4 regions of the Streptomyces sp. NPDC059371 genome follow, and region 1 is predicted to be linked to each of the others. Evidence: riboswitches for the same ligand, from Rfam matches in the RefSeq annotation. Region 1 holds a riboswitch; each other region holds the start of a gene.
The links. Region 1 has a riboswitch for S-adenosylmethionine ahead of ACFXGX_RS30385 (putative leader peptide). Riboswitches for the same ligand answer to the same signal wherever they lie in the genome.
Positions count from the first base shown of each region.

Region 2: it holds a riboswitch for S-adenosylmethionine, as region 1 does, so the genes downstream of both, ACFXGX_RS05010 (aminotransferase class V-fold PLP-dependent enzyme) here and ACFXGX_RS30385 (putative leader peptide) in region 1, are expected to answer to the same signal.
Region 3: it holds a riboswitch for S-adenosylmethionine, as region 1 does, so the genes downstream of both, thrC (threonine synthase) here and ACFXGX_RS30385 (putative leader peptide) in region 1, are expected to answer to the same signal.
Region 4: it holds a riboswitch for S-adenosylmethionine, as region 1 does, so the genes downstream of both, ACFXGX_RS05470 (ABC transporter substrate-binding protein) here and ACFXGX_RS30385 (putative leader peptide) in region 1, are expected to answer to the same signal.

Region 1 is NZ_JBHYXD010000071.1:2,090-7,534, reverse strand. It holds gene ACFXGX_RS30405 (expansin EXLX1 family cellulose-binding protein) at 1-344, opposite strand, end outside; gene ACFXGX_RS30400 (acyltransferase family protein) at 383-1,639, opposite strand; gene ACFXGX_RS30395 (hypothetical protein) at 2,015-2,305, shown strand; gene ACFXGX_RS30390 (glutathione S-transferase C-terminal domain-containing protein) at 2,525-3,316, opposite strand; gene ACFXGX_RS30385 (putative leader peptide) at 3,429-3,494, opposite strand; SAM riboswitch class IV at 3,531-3,675, opposite strand; gene ACFXGX_RS30380 (amino acid ABC transporter permease) at 4,327-5,331, shown strand; gene ACFXGX_RS30375 (amino acid ABC transporter ATP-binding protein) at 5,430-5,445, shown strand, end outside.
Region 2 is NZ_JBHYXD010000005.1:112,661-118,105, forward strand. It holds gene ACFXGX_RS05000 (cytochrome bc complex cytochrome b subunit) at 1-1,173, shown strand, start outside; gene trpD (anthranilate phosphoribosyltransferase) at 1,344-2,408, shown strand; SAM riboswitch class IV at 2,494-2,610, shown strand; gene ACFXGX_RS05010 (aminotransferase class V-fold PLP-dependent enzyme) at 2,798-4,159, shown strand; gene ACFXGX_RS05015 (Lrp/AsnC family transcriptional regulator) at 4,199-4,480, opposite strand; gene ACFXGX_RS05020 (rhomboid family intramembrane serine protease) at 4,522-5,277, opposite strand; gene ACFXGX_RS05025 (hypothetical protein) at 5,430-5,445, shown strand, end outside.
Region 3 is NZ_JBHYXD010000009.1:36,643-42,087, reverse strand. It holds gene ACFXGX_RS07880 (trehalose-6-phosphate synthase) at 1-1,335, opposite strand, end outside; gene ACFXGX_RS07875 (glucosyl-3-phosphoglycerate synthase) at 1,414-2,358, opposite strand; SAM riboswitch class I at 2,564-2,720, shown strand; gene thrC (threonine synthase) at 2,738-4,036, shown strand; gene ACFXGX_RS07865 (MoaD/ThiS family protein) at 4,033-4,308, shown strand; gene ACFXGX_RS07860 (cold-shock protein) at 4,750-4,953, shown strand; gene groL (chaperonin GroEL) at 5,311-5,445, shown strand, end outside.
Region 4 is NZ_JBHYXD010000006.1:15,350-20,794, forward strand. It holds gene ACFXGX_RS05455 (sulfite oxidase) at 1-290, opposite strand, end outside; gene ACFXGX_RS05460 (LLM class F420-dependent oxidoreductase) at 717-1,640, shown strand; gene ACFXGX_RS05465 (DUF1684 domain-containing protein) at 1,807-2,631, shown strand; SAM riboswitch class IV at 2,806-2,920, shown strand; gene ACFXGX_RS05470 (ABC transporter substrate-binding protein) at 3,413-5,032, shown strand; gene ACFXGX_RS05475 (ABC transporter permease) at 5,036-5,445, shown strand, end outside.

The sequences.
Region 1 (5,445 bases):
CCCGACAGCGAAGCGGTCGTCGTCGTGGTGCGGGAGGTGTTCGAGGCCGATGGCCGCGCCGACGCGGTGGAGGGGCGGGCCGTCGCGGTCGGGGAGGCGGCAGGGCTGTGCGACCGGGTCGCCGAGGGGGACGTCGGCCCGGCCGATTCCCGGCCGGGCGTCGCGGTTCCCCGGGAACCGGCGACCGCCGAGCCCGCGCTGCCTCCCGTGACGGCCTGATGGCCGGGCCGGAACGCCACGACCAGACAGACCAGGGCACCGACCGCGACCAGGGCGATCGGGGTGACGGCCCGCAGCGCCGGCCGACGTCCGCGTCGTCGCGCGGCCTGCCTCGTTTCCTTCATGCGCATCCGTTCGGAGGATCGATCCGGTGGTCTGCCCCTCAGTGGCCGCCGGAAGCGAAAAGGTTGCCGCCCGCTCTCTGGCTGACGCGGTGGATCCGATCCCGGCCCCGGGCCTGACCCGGCACCTCGACGAAGCGATGGGTCAGCGCGCACAGCGGCAGCAGCACGGCGAAGAACACCGCTTCGAGTACGAGGCTGTCGTGCCGGGACCGGCCGATCACGCTGTCGCTCACCGCCAGCAGGACCGGATGCACCAGGTACACCGAGTAGCTGACCGTCCCCAGCCAGGTCAGCCCGCGGGGAATCCTCCGGCGGCGCAGCGCCAGGGCCGCGCCGAAGGTGAGTACGGCCAGCAGGAAGGCCGTGATCCAGCCGCGCCGCGCGAACGGAGCGGTGTCGCCGTACGCGTACGCGCTCCCCACGGCGCAGATCACCACCACGGCGGCGTTGCGGGTCGCGCGCCGCCAGGTGCTCTGCCCGCTCTCCGCACGCTGGACGGCGGTGCCGAGGAACATCACGGCCAGGATCACGAGGCCTTCCCAGAGCGGAACGGTGCCGTTGAAGGAGACCAGCACCAGCGCGAGCACGCCCCCCGCCACGGCCCCCGGCACCCGCAGCCGGGACCTTCCGGAACTCCCGCAGAGAACGGCGGTCACGAGCGCCGTGGAGGCGAGCGCGACGAGCGGTCCTGCGCCGACCGCGGAGGACAGCGCGGACGCCGGTGGCACGAACGCCACGGTCGCGCTCACGGCGGCCAGCGCTCCCAGAACCACCGAGACGCCCGCCGAGCGCCGGTGGAGCCGGACCGTGAACAGGGCGACGACCAGCAGATAGAACGCCAGCTCGTACGACAGCGTCCACAGGACGAGGACGACGCTCGGCGTCCCCAGCAGTTCCTGCAGCAGGGTGGTGTGCGCGACGGCGACCGTGAAGGGATTCCGCCCCTCGAAGCGCGTGCCGAGATGCGCGACGCCGACCAGGTTCAGCGCCAGGGCCGAGCCCACCACCACGGCCCACAGCGGGTAGATCCGGTGGGCCCGCCCGATCCAGAAGCTCCTGACGCAGCCCCGCCGCTCGAGTGAGGCCGGAATGACGTAACCGCTCACCAGGAAGAACAGCATGACGCCGTACCGGCCGATGTCGATCTGGGGCATCACCTGCTCCCGGAACTCCGCCATGAAGGAGTACGAGGAATGGTCGACCGCCACGAGCAGCGCGGCGATCCCCCGCAGTGCGTCCAGCCGGCCCAGCCGCGGGGACCCGGCGGATCCACCGGACGCGGGTGGACGTGACACCGGTGAAGGCCGCTGCGGATGCGGCCGGACAACAGGAGGTGCGGGTTTCATGGAGACGCCTGCCTGGACCGGGTCCTTTGAGGCACGCCCTGATGAGGCGGCTTTCGCCAGGATTGCTCACTTTCGCCCGGATTGCCTACGTGCGGGTCGGCGTCTCACGGCCCGCCGACCTGTTCTTGGGCGGGGGTGCGGTAAGCGTTACAAGGGCTGGGGGCGATGCCGGTGACGGCCGGTTCGGGTGCGGTCGTGGAACGGGCTGGTGCACCCTGCGGTCAGGGGGTGCGGTGAACGCCGTGGGACCGGGCGTGAACGGGGGCGGAGCGGTGGACCCGCTCGGCGCAAGCTCCGCGCGCCGGGCATGCGTCGTTTCCGGGGATGGGACAGAGTGATGGCATGGGCCACCTGTGGATGACGTGGTCGCTCGAGGGCGTCGGATCGGCCGGCCAGAACGTCCCCGACGTGGAAGCGGCCTGCCGCTCTCTGGTCGGCTCCGTGGAGCGGTCCCGGCGTGTCTTCGAGACGACCGAGCCGTGGGAGGAACTCCGCGAGTCGGCGCTGGTGCTCCAGGAGCGGATTCTGGGTCCGGGGCGCGAGGTCCTGGAGCAGGGCCGGCGGTGGACCTCCACAGTGAACGGTGTCAGCATCCTGCTGGTTCCGCGCGAGTGACCGGGCCGGGCGAGTGACCGGTCCGCGCGGGTGAGCCGGTCCGCGCGAGGCACAGGTCCGTGCGGGTGACCAGTCCGAACGAGGCAGGCACCGGTCCGTGCGGGTGACCGGTCCGCGCGGGTGACGGTCCGGGCGCCGGGCCGGTGGCCGCGGTACGGCGCTTGCCGTTCGCGCGAGGAACCACCCACCTGCCCGGCACGCACGCTTCCGCCGGAAGCGTCAGACCTCCGTCGCGAGCGGCACCACGTCGTGCGCGTGCCGGAAGGCCGGGTGATCACCGAGGCGGCGTACGTATTCCAGGAGCCGGGGGCGCGAACCGAGGGCGCGGGACCGGCCGAGACCGGTGAGCGCCGTCCATGCGTCCACGTCCGCCGCCGTGAGGGAGTCGCCCAACACGTAGGTGCGCCCTGCGAGTTGGCAGTCCAGCAGATCCAGGGCCGCCGCGAGTTCCGAAGGCGCGGCGGACGGGGTGACATCGCGGTCCAGCAGATCGCGGAGGGCTTCGATGTCGGCGGTCAGGGACGGAGGACGGAGCGTCGAAGGGCACGTCGTGGTGTGACCGGAGAGCAGCCCGGCGAGATCGCGGAGGATGGCGGGCGGGTGGTTGCTGACGATGCGTCCGCTCCACCGGTCGCACAGGGCGGGCGCCGTGAGCGGCCCGTCGAAGTGATGCTCGGTGGCCTCGTAGGCGCGGCGCAGTGAGGCGAAGGCGTCGGGTGTCCGCGCGGGGTCCGCCAGGAGTGTGGTGGCGACCGAGTCCCGCAGTCCGAGCAGTCCGAGCGTGATGGCGATACGCAGCGAGAACGGACAACTCCGCGACAGATACAGCTCGTAGCGGTGCGGAGCCGGGTAGAAGCCGCCGGCGAGTCCGACGCCGATGCGGCTGTCGACGCGGTGGGGGAGTGCGGACGAGGTCGTCGTCGGCTTGAGCCGAAGGGCCGAGGGGAGCGAAAACTGGTCACAGGGGCGTGAGTTGGCAGTGCTGGACGTGCGCGAAGCTGTCTCGGGCATGACTCTCCCTGGGGGAAGACGGAAGCCACCGCCGCTTTGTGGGCACCGGCGGCCGGGATGCGGATTGACTGCGCTCGTCGCGCCGGTCCGGATCGAACGGACCGGCCGCGGATCAGTAAGCGCTGGAGACGCGCAGGAGGTCGATGTGCAGGCGCCTCGTCAAACCGCTCTTGGGCAATTCCCACCGGTCCTGGCTCAGGGCTCGCGAGACGCGAGACCACGCTTGCCCCGCCGCGCCGGCGGGACCCGGTCGTCACCCGGGGCACCCCGTCGCGGTGGAAGGGTTGCCTGTCAGCGGGCCGGGGCCGATGACCACTGGAGCGGGGTGTACCCGTACCGTGGCGCTGACAATCGTGACCGTCCATGCCAGTCTCGATGCACCAAGTTGCGCCGTCAAGAAGGCCGTAAGCGCGGTCTCACCTGGTGGTCACCCGCATTGACATTGTTTTCCGGACAGGCCTAACCTGCGGCGCATTACAGGATGCCTTTCGGCCGGAGAAGAAATGGTGACGGCGATGCACGGAGCTGACGGGACGGCCGCATGGCGGCGCCTCGGCCGCAATGTGCTCTGCGCCGACCGCGCCGTGGACCTGCTGCGTGTCAACAGCGCCCTGTGTACGGGCAGCTGTCGCTCCCTCAGCCAAGGCTGACAGCCTCTCCGAGTCCTCGACGACCATGAACGCGCGGCTCCTCCGAGTCATCGGCGTTCACGTCGCCGGCGATCACGAACTGACGGCTCGTCCGAATCCTTCGCGATCACGAACCGACGGTTCCTCGGAGCCTGCGGCGATCACGAGCTGAGGGTTCCGCCAGGTCTTCGACGACCACGCGACGACCTCGCGCCGACCGGTTCCACCGAGCCCTCGGCGACCACCGCTGTCGCGAAACGCCCTTTCCCCGTCGAGCCCTCGTCCCACAGGGGCCCGCGCATCGCCGTGTACCGAGCCGTCCCGCTCGGCGGTGCGCCGCCGCTCCGTGATCCGGGGTGTCCGAATCCGCTGGAGTTCTCCATGAGTCAACCTCCCGGCGCCGCTGTGTCCTTCGGAGCAGCACCGCCCGCCGAGGCGATCCCTTGCAACGATGTCCCCGCCGCGTCAGAACGTCCGGCGGCCCAGCGGGTCCTTCCGCTCCGGCGGCCCGGACGCTGGATCGTCACGGCCGTCGTGCTCGTGCTCGTCGCCCAGATCGCCCACGGACTGGTGACCAACCCCTTCTACCAGTGGGATCGCTTCCAGTACTGGTTCCTGCGCCCGACCATTCTCGACGGCCTGCTCATCACCCTCGAAGTCGCCTTCTACAGTGCGCTCCTGGGGTTGCTCGGCGGCATCCTGCTGGCCCTGGCGAGGCTCTCCCGGAGCCCGGTGCTGCGGGCGGTGAGCTGGGTCTACACCTGGCTGTTCCGGTCGGTGCCGCTGATCGTGGTCCTGCTCTTCCTCTACAACTTCAGCGCGCTGTACCAGACGTTGAGCGTCGGAGTGCCGTTCGGGCCGGCCTTCTTCACCTTCGACGAGTCCCGACTGGCGACCGACATGGCCGTCGCCGTCATCGGACTGAGCCTGAACGAGGCGGCCTACGCCTCCGAAGTCGTGCGCGGCGGCATCCTCTCCGTCGACCAGGGCCAGCACGAGGCGGCCTCCGCCCTAGGTCTGCCGAGGCGCTACCAGTTCGCGAAGATCGTCTTTCCGCAGGCGCTGCGTTCCATCACCCCCAACTACGTGAACCAGTTGATCGGCCTGATCAAGGGCACCTCGCTGGTCTTCTACGTGTCGCTGCTGGATCTCTTCGGCTCCGTGCAGAGCATGGGCAGCACCTACCCCGGCGACATCGTGCCGCTGCTCCTCGTCGCCACCGCCTGGTACCTGATCCTCACCAGCGTCGTGTCCGTCGTCCAGTTCTACGTCGAGCGGCACTACTCGCGGGGCGCCCTGCGCACGCTGCCGCCGACTCCGTTGCAGAAGGCGCGGAACGGTCTGCGCGACGTGCGGGCCCGGTTCCGGAGGGAGACGGCGATATGAGCGGCGAGACGAATCTGACGACGGTGAGGACGCGGACGGCTCCGGCCGCCGAGGTGGCGGACGCGGTTTCGGCCGACGAGATCGCCGACACGCTGCGGGTGGAGCCCGCAGCCG
Region 2 (5,445 bases), on a different contig from region 1:
CTGTTCGTCCTCGGCATGTTCACCGGCTTCACCGGTTACTCGCTCCCGGACGACCTGCTCTCCGGCACCGGTGTCCGCTTCATGGAGGGCGCGGTCCTGTCCGTGCCGATCGTCGGCACGTACCTGTCGTTCTTCCTGTTCGGCGGCGAGTTCCCGGGCGGCGACTTCGTGGCCCGCTTCTACTCGGTGCACGTGCTGCTGCTGCCGGGCATCATGCTCGGCCTGGTCGTCGGCCACCTGATCCTGGTCTTCTACCACAAGCACACGCAGTTCGCGGGCCCCGGCAAGACGAACAACAACGTCGTCGGCATGCCGCTGCTGCCGGTCTACATGGCCAAGGCCGGAGGCTTCTTCTTCCTGGTCTTCGGTGTCATCGCGGCCATCGCGGCGATCGCCTCGATCAACCCGATCTGGTCGTTGGGCCCCTACCGTCCGGACCAGGTGTCCACGGGCGCCCAGCCCGACTGGTACATGGGCTTCTCCGAAGGCCTGATCCGTGTCATGCCGGGCTGGGAGATCAACCTCTGGGGTCACACGCTCGTCCTGGGCGTGTTCATCCCGCTGGTCATCTTCCCGCTGGTCCTGGTCGCGATCGCGGTCTACCCGTTCATCGAGTCCTGGGTCACCGGCGACAAGCGCGAGCACCACATCCTGGACCGCCCGCGCAACGTCCCGACCCGGACCGCGTTCGGTGTCGCCTGGATCAGCTGGTACTTCGTCCTGCTCGTCGGCGGCGGCAACGACATCTGGGCCACGCACTTCCACCTGGCGATCAACTCGATCACCTGGTTCGTGCGGATCGCCTTCTTCGTCGTACCGGTGCTGACCTTCATCGCCACCAAGCGGATCTGCCTCGGCCTCCAGCGCCGGGACCGGGACAAGGTGCTGCACGGCCGCGAGTCGGGCATCATCAAGCGCCTGCCGCACGGTGAGTTCATCGAGGTCCACGAGCCGCTCAGCCAGGACGCGCTGCACACGCTCACCGCGCACGACCAGTACAAGCCGGCCGAGATCGGCCCGACGGTCGACGAGAACGGTGTCGAGCGCAAGGTCTCGGGCACGCAGAAGCTGCGCGCCAAGATGAGCCAGGGCTTCTACGGGGAGGAAGGCCAGATCCCCAAGCCCACCGTCGAGGAGTACAAGGAGATCGCGAGCGGCCACGGCCACCACTGATCCCCGGCTGATCGCCACGGCTTGAGCCCCGTCCATGACACGGACGGGGCTCTTTGCCGTCCCCCGGGCTGGATAGGGTGGACTCACCCGGTGGTGCGGGGCGATCCACCCCGCGTCACCCACGACCCGTGTCACCCGCGACCGCGTGACCCACGAACCCAGGAGCGACCATGAGCGCTGTGAACCCCGCTGGAGGCGACACCGCGGCGGGCCGTTCCTGGCCCGCGGTACTGAACGGACTGCTCGAAGGCCGCGACCAGAGCGCGGACGACACGGCCTGGGCCATGGACCGCATCATGCGCGGCGAGGCGACCGACGCGCAGATCGCCGGGTTCGTGGTGGCCCTGCGGGCCAAGGGCGAGACCGTCCAGGAGATCGCCGGACTCGTCCGGGCGATGTACGAGCACGCCAATGTGATCGAGGTGCCCGGACACACCGTCGACATCGTCGGAACGGGCGGCGACGGCGCGAAGACCGTCAACATCTCCACGATGTCCTCGATCGTGGTGGCCGGCACCGGCGCCAAGGTCGTCAAGCACGGCAACCGGGCGGCGTCCTCCGCGTCCGGGGCGTCGGACGTCCTGGAGAAGCTCGGCGTCAATCTCCAACTGCCGGTGAGCCGGGTCGCCCAGGTGGCCGAGGAGGCCGGGATCACCTTCTGCTTCGCGGTCAAGTTCCACCCGGCGCTGCGTCATGTGGCGGCGGCCCGCGGCCAGTTGGGCATCCGGACCACCTTCAACGTGCTCGGACCGCTGACCAACCCGGCGCGGGTGAAGGCCCAGGCGGTCGGCGTCGCCGATGCCCGGATGGCGCCGATCGTGGCGGGCGTGTTCGCCGAGCGCGGCAACTCCTCGCTCGTCTTCCGCGGCGACGACGGCCTCGACGAGCTGACCACCACCGGCGGTTCCCACGTCTGGGTCGTCCGCGACGGCAAGGTCACCGAGGAGCGCTTCGACCCCCGCGACGTAGGGCTCGACATCGTCCCGGTGGAGGCCCTGCGGGGCGCCGACGCCTCGTACAACGCGGAGGTCGCCCGGCGCCTCCTGGACGGCGAGAAGGGGCCCGTACGGGACGCGGTCCTGCTGAACTCGGCGGCCGCCCTGGTGGCCCTGTCGCCGGCCGGCGCGCCGCTCGCCGACCAACTCCGCGCCGGAATGGAGAAGGCCGCCGAGGCGATCGACTCCGGCGCCGCCAAGCGCACCCTGGAGCGCTGGGTGGCCGCCAGCAACGCCTGAGCCACCCGGGATCCCGCGCGAGACGCAGTCCGGATCGTGGACTGCGTCTTGCGCGGGGAAGATCCTCTGGCAAGATGCTGTACCAGGTCATGAGTGACAGCCATCAGGCCCCGGCCGGCTGTCCGGCAACCCTCCGTCCGTGGCGGGGTGCCCCGGGTGAAGACCAGGTCGTAGGCAGCGAGGCCTACGGCAAGCGCGGACCCCTCCCGCTCTCCGGGCGGACAACCAGGGGTCCTGGTCGTTCGAGGGAGCCTTCTGTGAGCAAGCGAATGCGTTAGGGCGCCGAGCCCCGCCTCCGCACGCCCTTTTCACCCTTTTCCCGCGCTGAGCGCCGTCTTCCGGCGGCCGGCTCGCGCGGTGATTCCGCCTGCCTCTCACAGGAGCTCGCCATGTCTGTTTCCACCGTTGCCGCCGACCAGACCGTTTGTGCCCCCTTGCCCGTTCTCGGCCGGGATGTCACCGTCCCGCTCGTCACCGGCGGCGAGGTGACCTACGCGGCTCTCGACTACGCCGCCAGCGCGCCCGCCCTCCAGCGGGTGTGGGACGACGTGGCCGCGTACGCGCCGTACTACGGCAGCGTCCACCGGGGCGCCGGATACCTCTCGCAGCTCTCCACCGACCTCTTCGAGAACGCCCGCAGGACCGTCGCGGAGTTCCTCGACTGCCGCGCCGCCGACCAGGTGGTCTTCACCCGCTCCACCACCGACTCGCTCAACCTGCTCGCCGCGGCCCTCCCGGCCGGCTGCCAGGTCTTCGTCTTCGAGACCGAGCACCACGCCTCGCTGCTGCCCTGGCGCGACGCCCGGGTGACCTACCTGAACGCCCCGCGCACCCCCGCCGAGGCCGTCGAGACCCTGGAGCGCGCCCTCGCCGCCCGTGACCCTCACGGACCGGCCCTGGTCTGCGTCACCGGAGCCTCGAACGTCACCGGTGAGCTGTGGCCGGTGCGGGAGCTGGCCACGGCCGCGCACGCCCACGGCGCCCGCATCGTCCTCGACGCGGCGCAGCTCGCCCCGCACCACCCGGTGTCGCTCCAGGACCTCGACGTCGACTGGGTCGCCTTCTCCGGGCACAAGCTGTACGCGCCCTTCGGCTCCGGTGTCCTCGCGGGCCGCTCCGACTGGCTGCGCGAGGCCGACCCCTACCTCGCGGGCGGCGGGGCCAGCCGCAAGGTCACCCGGCGCGCGGACGGCGGCGTGGACGTGGAGTGGCACGACAGCGCCGCCCGCCACGAGGCCGGCTCGCCGAACGTCATCGGCGCCTACTCGATCGCGTCGGCCTGCAAGGCGCTCACCGACGAGGGCTTCGACAACCTGCTCGCCCGCGAGCAGCACCTGATCCGCACCGTCCGCGAGGGACTCGCCGAGGTCCCCGAGGTCCGCGTCCTCTCCCTCTTCGGTGACGACGCCCCGCGGGTCGGCGTCATCTCCTTCGTCGTCGAGGGCTGGAACAGCTCGCACTTCGCGGCCGCGCTCTCCGCCGAGTACGGCATCGGGGTACGCGACGGCCTCTTCTGCGCCCACCCGCTCGTCCGCACACTGCTCGGCAGCGACCCGGAGACCGCGGGGGAGTGCGGAGCCCCCGAGGCGGCCCCCGGCGAGAAGTCCCTCAACGCCATCCGCGTCAGCTTCGGGGCCGGCACCCCCGACGAGCACGTCGAGCGGTTCGTCCGCGCGGTGCGCGAACTCGTCAGGGACGGCGCGCGCTGGCAGTACCGCACCGAGGACGGCCGCTGCGTCCCGGCCGTCTGACGCCCGAGGCAGCTCCGCCCGGAGGCGGCGCCGCGTCGGTCAGGAGTCGAGACCGATCGCGAACGCCGCCTCCAGGTCGTGCTGGGAGTACGTACGGAACGCCACGTGCGTGTCCGTCGCCTCGACACCCGGGATCTTGCTGATCTTGCCGGGGATCACGTCCGCCAGGTCGTCGTGGGCCTGGACCCGGACCATGGCGATCAGGTCGTAGGTGCCGGTGACGGAGAAGACCTCGCTGACGCTCTCCAGCGACGCGATCGACTCGGCGATCTCGGGGATGCGGTCCACGCTGGTCTTGATGAGGACGATCGCGGTGATCACGGCTGGTTCTCTCCCTAGGGGCCGCTGCTGGGGATCTCACCCTACTCGCGGTCCACGGGACCCGGCCGCTCCACCGGGGGCCCCGGCAGGACCCCCCGGACGGGCACGACGGCCCGGCGGCGCCGGAAGCGCGCCCACGCGTAGACGAAACCCAGCGAGAAGCCCACGAGGTGTGCCAGGTAGGCGACCCCGGGACCCGAGCTGCTGCGCTCCGCCGCCAGCCACTGCAGGGTGAACCAGAACGGCAGGACCACCCAGGCCGGGAACCGCAGCGGCAGGAAGAAGAGGAACGGGAAGAGACTGGTCACCCGGGCCTTGGGGAAAAGATAGAGGAACGCGCCGAGCACCGCGGAGATCGCCCCGGAGGCCCCGACCAGGGACTGCTGCGCGGTCGCGTTGGCGGCGGCGTACCCGAGCAGGGCCAGATACCCGCAGCCCAGGTAGAAGAGGGCGAACTCCAGATGGCCCATGCGCTCCTCGGTCATGAGCCCGAAGACGTAGAAGAAGAGCATGTTGCCCAGGAGATGAAGCCAGCTTCCGTGGATGAACAGGGCGGTCGCCGGCGTGAGCGCCTCGCCCGGCGACCCGTCGAACAGGGCGGACGGCACCACGCCCCAGCGGCGGAAATACGCCCGCTGCGCGACCAGCAGCTCGTCCCCGGTGCCGTACGCGGGATCGAGCCCCGAGGCGGGACCGATCACGAAGATCAGACAGCACAGGACGATCAGTGCGTACGTCACCGGCGCGGACCGGCTCCGCAGCGCCCTGCCGACCGTCGCACTCCAATTGCCGATCATGGTGCAGAGCATGACGTAACCGCGCCAATGCACACAGACCGCCTCGCCGCCACGGACACCCGAGCGTCGAGTACCCGCCAGGCCGTAGGGTTACGAGCCAAAGCGCCGGGAAACCTGCGCCGGACGGACACTAGAAGGAAAGCGGCTGCCCTATGACGGTTCCCCTGC
Region 3 (5,445 bases), on a different contig from region 1:
CGCCCGCGCCGTCCCGGTCACGTCGTACGGGTTCACGGAGATCGCGTCCTCGCCCAGCTCCTCGTACGCCCCGGCCTCCCGGGACAGGACCAGCACGCAGCCCTCGTCGGAGACGACCGGGATCTCCTTGGCGACGAGGTTCATGCCGTCCCTGATGGGGTTGACGAGGGCGACGTCGGCGAGCCGGTAGGCGGCGAGCGAGCGCGCGAAGTCGTCCTTCACGTGCAGCACCACCGGGGTCCAGCCGGGCGTTCCGTACTGGGAGTTGATCTCGTCGGCGACGCGCTGCACCTCGGCCGTGTAGTCCCGGTACACGGCGAGGTCCTGCCGCGACGGGTAGGCGAACGCCACGTGGACGACCCGCTCGCGCCACTCGGGATGGTCGTCGAGGAGCTGCCGGTACGCCAGCAGTCCCCGCACGATGTTCTTGGACAGCTCGGTCCGGTCGACGCGCACGATCGTCCTGCGGTCCGCGCCGATCTCCTCGCGCAGCGCGGCCATCCGTTCCCCGACGTCCGCGCGGTGCGAGCGCTCGCGCAGGAACTCGGCGTCCGCGCCGAGGCCGTGCACGCCGACGCGGGTCTCGCGCACCGGCGGCCGGGCGCCGTCCAGGTGCTCGATCGTGCGGGAGGCGCCGCCCGAGGGCCAGGTGGCCCGGTAGCGGCCGGCCTCGGTCCCCTCCGCGCAGCGCATGAAGGCGGTGGCCCACCGCCAGGTCAGGAAGGCCACCCGGTCCGCGCCGAGCATGCCCGCCATCAGCTCCGCGCGGATGTCGTCGGGGAGCATCCGGAAGTAGTCCTCGGGCGCCCACGGGGTGTGGGAGAAGTGACCGATGCGCAGGTCGGGGCGCAGCTCGCGGAGCATCCCGGGCACCAGGCACAGGTGGTAGTCCTGGACCAGCACGGCCGCGCCGTCGGCCGCCTCCTCGGCCAGCGCCTCGGCGAAGGCGCGGTTGTAGGTCCGGTACGACTCCCACTGGCGCCGGAACTCCGCGTCGAAGACCGGCTCCAGCGGGGTCTGGTAGAGCAGGTGGTGGACGAACCACAGCACGGAGTTGGCGATGCCGTTGTACGCGTCGGCGTGCGTGGCGGCGTCGATGGCCAGCATCCGTACGCCGTCCTCGTGGACTCCGCGCCGGACGGCCTCCCGGTCGCCGTCGCCGAGGGCGGAGCAGACCCAGAGGGCGCCCGCGTCCGGCCCGATCGCCGAGAGTCCCGAGACGAGGCCGCCGCCGCCGCGTCTGGCGTGCAGCGAGTCGTCCTCCCGTACCTCGTAGGTGACCGGGCCGCGGTTGGAGGCGACCAGAATCCTGTGGGCACCGTGCGTTGAAGCCATGCCTCGAAACCTAGCCCCGTCTCGAAACGCTCAAACGCGCCCTTCGGCCGTATGCGATCGGCGGCCGTCGGCGCCGGACTACGCGGCTCTGCGCGTCTGGTACTCGGAGATTTCGCTCATCGGCGGCCTTTCCTCCGTGTCCACGGAGTACGTGCGCGGCCGGAAACCGTCGCGGTCGCGCTCGAACTGGGTGAGGGCGGGGCGGATCAGGTGTCCGCGCGCGAGCCGGAGCTGTGCGGTGCGGTAGATCGCGGCGGCCATGCGGCCGAGTGCCTGGCCGTCCTGGTGGCGGTGCTTGCGGACCCCGACGTCGACCTGGGCGAGGGCGTCCAGTCCCACCAGGTGCAGGGCGTCGACGAGCATGCCCAGTTCGACGCCGTAGCCGACGGGGAAGGGGAGCTGTTCGAGCAGCGAGCGGCGGGCCGCGTACTCGCCGCCAAGCGGCTGGACGAAGCCCGCGAGCTGCGGCCAGTGCATGTTCAGGAGCGGGCGGGCCATCAGCTCGGTGACCCGGCCGCCCTGCCCGCCGCCGCCGGCCAGCGGGCGGTCGTACATGGCCTTGACCAGGTCGACGCCGGGTTCGGTGAGCAGCGGGCCCACGATTCCGGAGACGAAGTCGGACGAGAACTCCTTGAGGTCCGCGTCGATGAAGCAGACGATGTCACCGCTCGTCACGAGCAGCGACCGCCAGAGCACCTCGCCCTTGCCGGGCACGGCCGGGATCCGCGGGAGGATGTCGTCGCGGTGGACGACGCGAGCGCCCGCGGCGGCGGCGACCGCGGCGGTGCGGTCGGTCGAGCCGGAGTCGACGACGACGATCTCGTCGACGAGGGGCACCTGCTGCATCAGGTCGTGGCGGATGATCGCGACGATCTCTCCGACCGTCTCCTCCTCGTTGAGCGCGGGCAGCACGACACTCACCGTCGACCCGGTGACGCGCTTGGCTGCCATGATCCTGTGGAGCGGGCGGTCGGTCGCGGACCAGGAGCGTGTGCTCAGCCAGCTTTCGACTTCTCTCAGCACCGTCTGCGGCTCCTCACTGTCTGATCACACGCTCTCATCGGCGTGCCCGCTGCGGCCAGCGGCAGATCGATTGCCGTCGTCTCGCGGTTCGGACGACTATCTCAACTGTCCTGGCCTTCGGTTACAGTCTTGAACAACGCGCATGACCATCGCATGTCCTGGATCGTCGGCGCGTATCGTGTTCAACAGTTCAACAATCAAATACCGCTCATCCAGAGGGGCAGAGGGATACGGCCCGATGAAGCCCCGGCAACCCTCCAGCCGGTCTCGTACCGATCGATGTCGATCGCGTCGCGAGGCTCCCGGCTTGGGAAGGTGCCAAATCCGTCTCACGGCGAAGTGCGCCGTGAGGAAGATGAGGAGAAAGGGCCTCGCCTCCATGGCTGCGCAGACAGTTGCAAGCACCACGAACTCCACCGACGCGGTAGACCTCGGACCGGCCTCGGCGCTTTCCTGCCGCGAGTGCGGACACCGCGTCCCGCTCGGCCCGGTCTTCGCCTGCGAGGAGTGTTTCGGCCCGCTGGAGATCGCCTACGACTTCTCGGCCTACGACACCGAAGAACTCCGCAAGCGCATCGAAGCGGGACCCGCGAACATCTGGCGTTACGCGCCGCTGCTGCCCGTCCCCGCGGACGTGGCGGACAAGCCGAACATCAATCCCGGCTGGACCAAGCTCGTCCAGGCCGACAACCTCGCCCGCGAGCTCGGCGTCGACGCCGGAAAGCTCTTCGTCAAGGACGACTCCGGCAACCCGACGCACTCCTTCAAGGACCGCGTCGTCGCCCAGGCCATCGAAGCGGCCCGCGCCTTCGGATTCACCACCCTCTCCTGCTCCTCCACCGGCAACCTCGCCGGAGCGGTGGGAGCCGCGGCGGCCCGCGCCGGCTTCCGTTCCTGCGTGTTCATCCCGCACGACCTGGAGCAGGGCAAGGTCGTCATGGCCGCGGTCTACGGCGGCGAGCTCGTCGGCATCGAGGGCAACTACGACGACGTGAACCGTTTCTGCTCCGAGCTGATCGGCGACCCGGCCGGCGAGGGCTGGGGCTTCGTCAACGTCAACCTGCGGCCCTACTACGCCGAGGGCTCCAAGACCCTGGCGTACGAGATCTGCGAGCAGCTCGGCTGGAGGCTTCCCGACCAGCTCGTCGTGCCGATCGCCTCCGGCTCCCAGCTCACGAAGATCGACAAGGGGCTCCAAGAGCTGATCAAGCTCGGCCTCGTCGAGGACAAGCCGTACAAGATCTTCGGGGCCCAGGCGGAGGGCTGCTCCCCGGTGTCCGTCGCCTACAAGGCCGGCCACGACGTCGTACGGCCGCAGAAGCCGGACACCATCGCCAAGTCGCTCGCCATCGGCAACCCGGCGGACGGCCCGTACGTGCTCGACATCGCCCGGCGCACCGGCGGCGCGGTGGAGGACGTGAACGACGAGCAGATCGTCGACGCGATCAAGCTGCTCGCGCGCACCGAGGGCATCTTCGCGGAGACGGCGGGCGGTGTGACCGTCGGTGTCACCCGCAAGCTGATCGAGAACGGTCTCCTGGACCCGGCCCTCACCACGGTCGTGCTGAACACCGGCGACGGCCTCAAGACTCTGGACGCGGTGGCCTCCGACACCGGACTGACCGCGACCATCCGCCCGAACCTCGACTCCTTCCGAGAGGCTGGCCTCGCATCATGAGCGTCAACGTCCGCATCCCCACCATCCTGCGCACCTACACCGGTGGTGCCGCCGAGGTGACGGCCGAGGGCGCGACCCTCGCCGAGGTCATCAGCGACCTGGAGAAGAAGCACACGGGCATCGCCGCGCGCGTCCTGGACGACCAGGGCAAGCTGCGCCGCTTCGTCAACGTGTACGTCAACGACGACGACGTGCGCTTCGAGCAGGGCCTGGAGACGGCGACTCCGGACGGCGTGGGCGTCTCGATCATTCCGGCCGTCGCCGGAGGCTGATCGTTACCCTCGGTAATGCCGAACACATTGCGTTCACAGAATTGCCCCTTCCGTGAGACAAGCGGAGGGGGCAATTCTGTAGGGTTGAACGCGCTAGAGTTGGGGAAGTCGCTCCAATTTTGATGTTGGTTTCATGCCGGGCGCATATGAGTGACCGTTCGGCGGGCGACAAGAAGTAGCCAAAGTGGCTCACCTTTTTGGGCACTTTATGGCATTTACGGGGCCCGACTTGCCCTGAATCCTTGCGCATTCTCCGCATATCATTGATCGGCCATGCCCAGAATTCTCGTCCGATTGACCTGTTGCAGAGGGCAGTTGGACAGATACATTCAGCCGCGGTCGACGCGTTCCGGCGCACACCCCCAACCGTTGGGGGGTGAGGTCTGACCCGGATCCGCGAAGTGTGGATCTGTGCAAGGGCCAGTAATAGGGGAGTTAGGCATGGCTCAGGGCACCGTCAAGTGGTTCAACGCGGAGAAGGGGTACGGCTTCATCGCGGTCGACGGTGGTGCGGACGTCTTCGTGCACTACAGCGCGATTCAGATGGACGGCTACCGCACCCTTGAAGAGGGTCAGCGAGTGGAGTTCGAGATCTCGCAGGGCCAGAAGGGTCCGCAGGCGGACATGGTCAAACTCGCCGTCTGATCGGGCGCGAACGACCACCGACTCACTCACGCACGAGGGGCCCGCATCCCACCAGGGATGCGGGCCCCTCGTGCGTCCCCGGTCGGCCTCCCCGCCCCGCGTACGCCCGCGCGCCCTCGGCGTGGACCCGTGCGGGGACTGGGCCAGGGGGCTGTTTTCGTGAGAGGCGCTTGCACTCGCAGGGGTCGAGTGCTAATCATTGGCGTTAGCACTCTCCCAGTGAGAGTGACAGAACTTGGATCGGGCCGGCGAGGCCCGCGGGCCTGTGGGGCAAGGAACCACAAGGCTTGCAGGCCGTCCGTCGCGGGCGCGGGCGCGATCCGGAGCAATCCACCCCGTCCGGGAGGACCACTTCACATGGCCAAGATCATCGCGTTCGACGAGGAGGCACGGCGCGGCCTCGAGCGCGGCATGAACCAGCTCGCGGACGCCGTCAAGGTGACGCTCGGCCCCAAGGGCCGCAACGTCGTCCTCGAGAAGAAGTGGGGCGCC
Region 4 (5,445 bases), on a different contig from region 1:
TCGTTGGGGGTGTGGTGGCCGGTTCCGCTCAGTGCCTCCCAGCGGGTCTCGGCGTTGGTACCGCGCTGGATGAACCACTCGGCGGGCAGCGGCTTGACGATCGGACTGTCGGCGGCGTGGGCGGGCCGTGGGGCGCCGAGCGCGGTTGCGGCGGCGGTCGCGGTGAGCAGGGTGAGCAGCCGACGGCGGGTGACCCCCTCGGCTCTGGCCTCACCCGCGAGCCACTGGCGCAGTCTGCGGCGGTCGTACGCGGTTTCGTGGTGTGGGCCTGCGGGGGTAGGTGAAGGCATGGCGGGTCCTCGTCATGACGGGGCGAGAAGTACGAGAGGGTCGGGCACGAGTCGGCGCGGGCGTGCGGGGCCTGATGTGCACTCGACCGGCGTGTCCGGAGCGGGAGTTCGCGGAGGCGCGAGGAGGGGCGTGATCAGCCGGTCGTCCGACACAGCGCGGCGGCCACGCGGACGAGGTCCACGGCGCGGCGGCGGGTCAGAGGCTCCGACATCGGCATGGCGGGATGTAAGCACGTGGGGTGGAAGGCGTCAACGGAGCCCGTGTGTCGGTGAACCGGGCTGCCTGGCACCTCGGTTGGCGTGGCTGCCGGGAACCGCCGCCCCGCGAATCGGAGGGCAGGGTGGCCGGTCGCGCATCACAAGACTGACATACAGCCGTCACACTCGAACGGAATGCGGGCTCACCGGCCGCCCGTTCCACCTGACATGACTGTTGGAGTAGCACTCAACGCATCCGACGCGCAGAACCAGGTGGACGCCAGTGTGCACCTGGCCCAGGAAGCCGCCGCGGCCGGTCTGCGGTCGGTATGGTTCGGCCAGACCTTCGGCGCGGACTCACCCCAACTCGCCGCGCTCGTCGGGCGGGCGGTACCGGAACTCCATGTGGGCACCTCCGCGATCCCCGTCTTCGGCCGCCACCCGCTGCTGGTCTCCAGTCAGGCGCAGACCGCCCAGGCCGCGACCCACGGCCGCTACCACCTCGGCCTGGCCCTGGGCACGAAACTGCTGACGGAGACCGGCTTCGGCCTGCCCTTCGAGCGTCCCATCGCCCGTCTGCGCGAATTCCTCACCGTGCTGCGCCAGTTGACCGAGACCGGCACAGCCGACTTCCGCGGTGAGCTGCTCAGCGCCACGACTCCGCTGTCCGCACGTGTACCGGGCGCCGAGTCGGGTGTTCCGCTGCTGGTCGCCGCGATGGGGCCGCAGGCGCTCCGGGTCAGCGGTGAGCTCGCGGACGGGATCCTGCCCTACCTCGCGGGACCGCGCGCCCTCGCGGAGCACATCGTGCCCGCCGTCACGGCCTCGGCGGAGGCCGCCGGACGGCCCGCGCCCCGGATCGTGGCGCTGGTGCCCGGCGTGGTCACGGGCGATGTGGACGCGGTGCGGGCGAAAGCCACCGAGAGCCTCTCGTTCTACGAGCAGATCCCGTCCTACGCCCGGGTCATCGAACTGTCCGGCGGCCGCAGAGCCGCGGATCTGGCCGTGATCGGCGACGAGAAGACGCTCGAGGCCGAGGTACGGCGCTACCGCGACGCGGGCGCCACCGAGGTCGTGTTCTCGGCCACCGAGATCGCGGGAGCGGCGGACCGGCGCCGTACGTGGGCGCTCCTCGGCGAACTCGCCGCCTGATGCGAACTCGGCGCCCGAGCCCGTCGGCCCACCGGCGTACCCACCCCGCCGACCCGCCACGAGCCGAGCCCCAACGGCCGACCCACCGATTCACCGACCGCTCCGAAGAATCCCCGCATCGCCGCACGAGGACGAACCTCACGCGGTCTGTACCGAAGGAGAGCTCATGACCAGCGAGGCGACCAGCACGGACCTCCACGCCTTCACCGAGCAGTGGCTGGACTGGTACCGCGGACAGGAAGCCCGGCTCGCCGCCCCGCACGGGTTCCTGGCGATCACCGGTCTGCACTGGCTCGACGACCGGCCGCAGCGCTTCCCCGACGCGCCCGGCGCATGGCACACCGGACCCGACGGGGTCGTGGTGACCCTCGACGACGGTGACGAACTGGTCGTCGGCGGGACTCCGGTGCGCGGTGAGCACCGTTTCGGCGTGCTGCCCGAACGCGGTGGCGTCGACGCGATCTGGAAGGACGCCGTCATCGAGGTCGCCAAGCGGGGCGGTCACGACATCGTGCGCCCCCGGCACCCGGACGCCCCGCTGCTCAAGGCCTTCACCGGGACGCCTGCCTACGCCCCCGACCCGCACTGGGCCGTGACGGGCCGTTACGTCCCCTTCGACGAGCCGCGTCCCACCACCGTGGGCGCCGCGGTCGAGGGCTTGGAGCACGTGTACGACGCTCCGGGCAGGATCGAGTTCGAGCTGGACGGACGTCCTCTGTCGCTGACGGCGTTCCCCGGACATGTCCCGGGCGGGCTGTCGGTTCTCTTCACCGACGCGACCTCCGGGGTCACCACCTACGCCGCCAACCGGAGCCTGTCCGTCGGGGCTCCCGGCTCCGACGGTACGGTCGTCCTCGACTTCAACCGTGCCACGAACCTGCCGTGCGCCTACACGGACCTGGCCACCTGCCCGCTGCCTCCGGCGGAGAACCGGCTGCCGGTGTCGATCGAGGCGGGTCAGAAGATCCCGCGGGAACGCGGTGGTGCCTGACCACCCTGCTTCCGCCGACGGGGCGTGCTTCCATCGGGCGTCCCGGCGGCGTGGTCGGCCCGGCTCGCTCCGACGGAGTGCGGTGGCTCGCTCCGCCGGACTCCGGTGGCCCGCTCCGCCGGAGTCCGGTGCCGCCATTGACGTAGGTGAGAACCGCTCCGTACGATCACGAACGGCATTGAGTGTCAGCGTCAAGCCCTGGCTCGCTGACCGGCAACCCTCCCCCGCGGTGGGGTGCTCCAGGTGAAAGCCCGGCGGGGATCAGTGACGATCCCCGCAAGCGCGTGGCCCCGTGACCGGGGCCGGACGTATGGAGGACCCTTATGCGGCACGGTGGTGGCCCCGACGCCTCCTTCGCCGTCGCCGTCGTGTTCTCCAGGCTGGCGCGCCGACGTCACATCGATCTGAAGCGCTCGACGAGCTGCTTCTGTCGGGCCTGACGGCACTTTCCGCAGCGCGCGCCGACAGGCCTCCCCGTCGGCGGTCGACGTCCGTGACGCCCACCTGACGCCCACCCGCGTCGGCGTCGAGGAGACGCGCGGACCGTCGACGTCCATGAGGCACGCCGACAGCCGACGTCCGTGACCAGCCGTCGCGGTACGCGTCCTCGCCCGGCTCCCTCTTCCTCCTGATCTCTCCGATCCGCCTTCCGCTTTCCGCCCGGCCCCTGTCCGCAGGCCTTTGCCCGTCACCGGCGTCGCGCCGACGGGCCCGCGCACCCGTGCGCGGTCGTGCCTCGTGCGACGCCCCGTGCCCGGCGACACCAAGAGGAGAACCCTCCGTGAGAGCACGTCCGGACTTCAGATCTCCCCGATGGGCAGCACTCACCGCCCTTCTCACCACCAGCGTGCTGCTGACCGCCTGCGGATCGGGCACCGACGGCTCCGGCACCGGGAGCGGCAAGCCGCGCTCCGGCGGAACCCTGACCTTCGCTGTGGGTTCCGACGCCGGTTGCGTGGATCCCCAGCAGGTCGGCAGCAACGACACGATCTACTCGGTACGCCAGATCGTCGACTCCCTGACGGACCAGGACCCCAAGACCGGCAAGATCGTGCCGTGGCTGGCGAAGAGCTGGGACATCAGTGCCGACGCGACCGCCTTCACCTTCCACCTGCGCTCGGGTGTCACCTTCAGCGACGGGTCCCCGCTGACCGCCCAGGTGGTCAAGGACAATTTCGACGCGGTACCGAGGCTCGGTGTCCTGGGCACCCTGGCCGAGGGCTACCTGAGCGGTGCCAAGAGCACCACAGTGGTGGACCCGCTCACCGTCAAGGTCACCTTCCAGCAGCCCAACGCCCAGTTCCTGCAGGCGACTTCGACGCACTCACTCGGGATCGAGTCGTCCGCGAGCGTGAAGCGGTCCCCGCAGCAGAAGTGCAGTGACGGGGTGGTCGGGTCCGGACCCTTCGTGCTGAAGGGCTACGTGCAGAACCAGTCGGTCACTCTGGCCAAACGCCCCGGCTACGCCTGGGGTTCCTCCCGGTGGAGCAAGAAGGGCGAGGCCTACCTGGACAAGCTGGTGTTCAAGGTGGTGCCGGAAGCGGGCGTACGGGCCGGCAGTCTGCGGTCCGGACAGGTGGACGCGATCGGCAGCGTGGGCCGGGCCGACGAGGCGGCGCTCAAGGGCGGTCAGGTCGCCTTCCAGCGGCGGGCCAACCCCGGCATCACCTTCGGACTCGGCTTCAACAACGCGCGGCCGGTTCTGAAGGACGCCAGAGTCCGCCGGGCCATCCTGTCCGCCATCGACCGGAAGCAGATCGCCGACACCGTCTTCCCCACCGGCACCCGGCCGGCCACCAGCGTCCTCGCGCACACCACACCTGACTACACCAGCCTCGCCTCGGACCTGACCCTCGACACGGCCAAGGCGAAGTCCCTTCTGGACGAAGCCGGTTGGAAGCCGGGCGGCGACGGCACCCGCGTCAAGGACGGCAAGAAGCTGAGCCTGACCATCGACTGGGTTCCCAACGCGGCGACGAACCAGCCCGCGTTGGAGCTGATACAGCAGCAACTGAAGGCTGTGGGAGTCCAGGTGACCCTCAAGCAGCTCCAGCTCCCCCAGCTCACGCCGATCCAGCAGGCGGGCTCGTACGAGGCGATCTGGGGGAACATCACCCGCGCCGACCCCGACATCCTGCGCAGCTCCTTCTCCACGAAGCTGGCCAACTTCTACCGTGTGCCGGCGAGTGACCTGGACACGACCCTGTCCGCTCAGGCCGCGACCACCGACCCGGCCAAGCGCAGCCAACTGGTTTCGCAGGCGCAGCAGTCGATCGTGCGTGACGCCTACAACGTGCCGGTGGTGGAGCTGCAGACCCAGCTGGGTGTGTCCACGAAGGTGCACGGTCTCGCGTTCGACGCCTCCAGCCGGATCCAGTTGCACGACACCTGGATCGGCTGACCCGTGCGCGGCTATGTGATCAAGCGGCTCGCGCAGGCGGCCGGGGTGCTGTGGGCGGCGTACACCGTGTCGTTCCTGGTGCTGGACTTCCTCCCGGGCGACCCCGTCACGGCGATGGCCGGTGCCGGGATGGAGTCGGGGCAGGTCGATCCACGGCAGATCGCCGCCCTGCGGCACGAGTACGGCTTCGACAAGCCGGTGCTCGTGCAGTACGCCGAGTACCTCGGACGGGCGGTGCGCGGGGACTTCGGCGACTCGGTCGCCACCGGCCGGCCGGTCGCTTCGACACTGGCCGACGCGCTGCCCCAGACCCTCCAACTGACCTCGACGGCACTGCTGTTGGCGGTGTTCCTGGGCGGCGGACTGGCGGTGGCGGCGACGTACACCACGCGGCGGTGGCTGCGTCAGTTCCT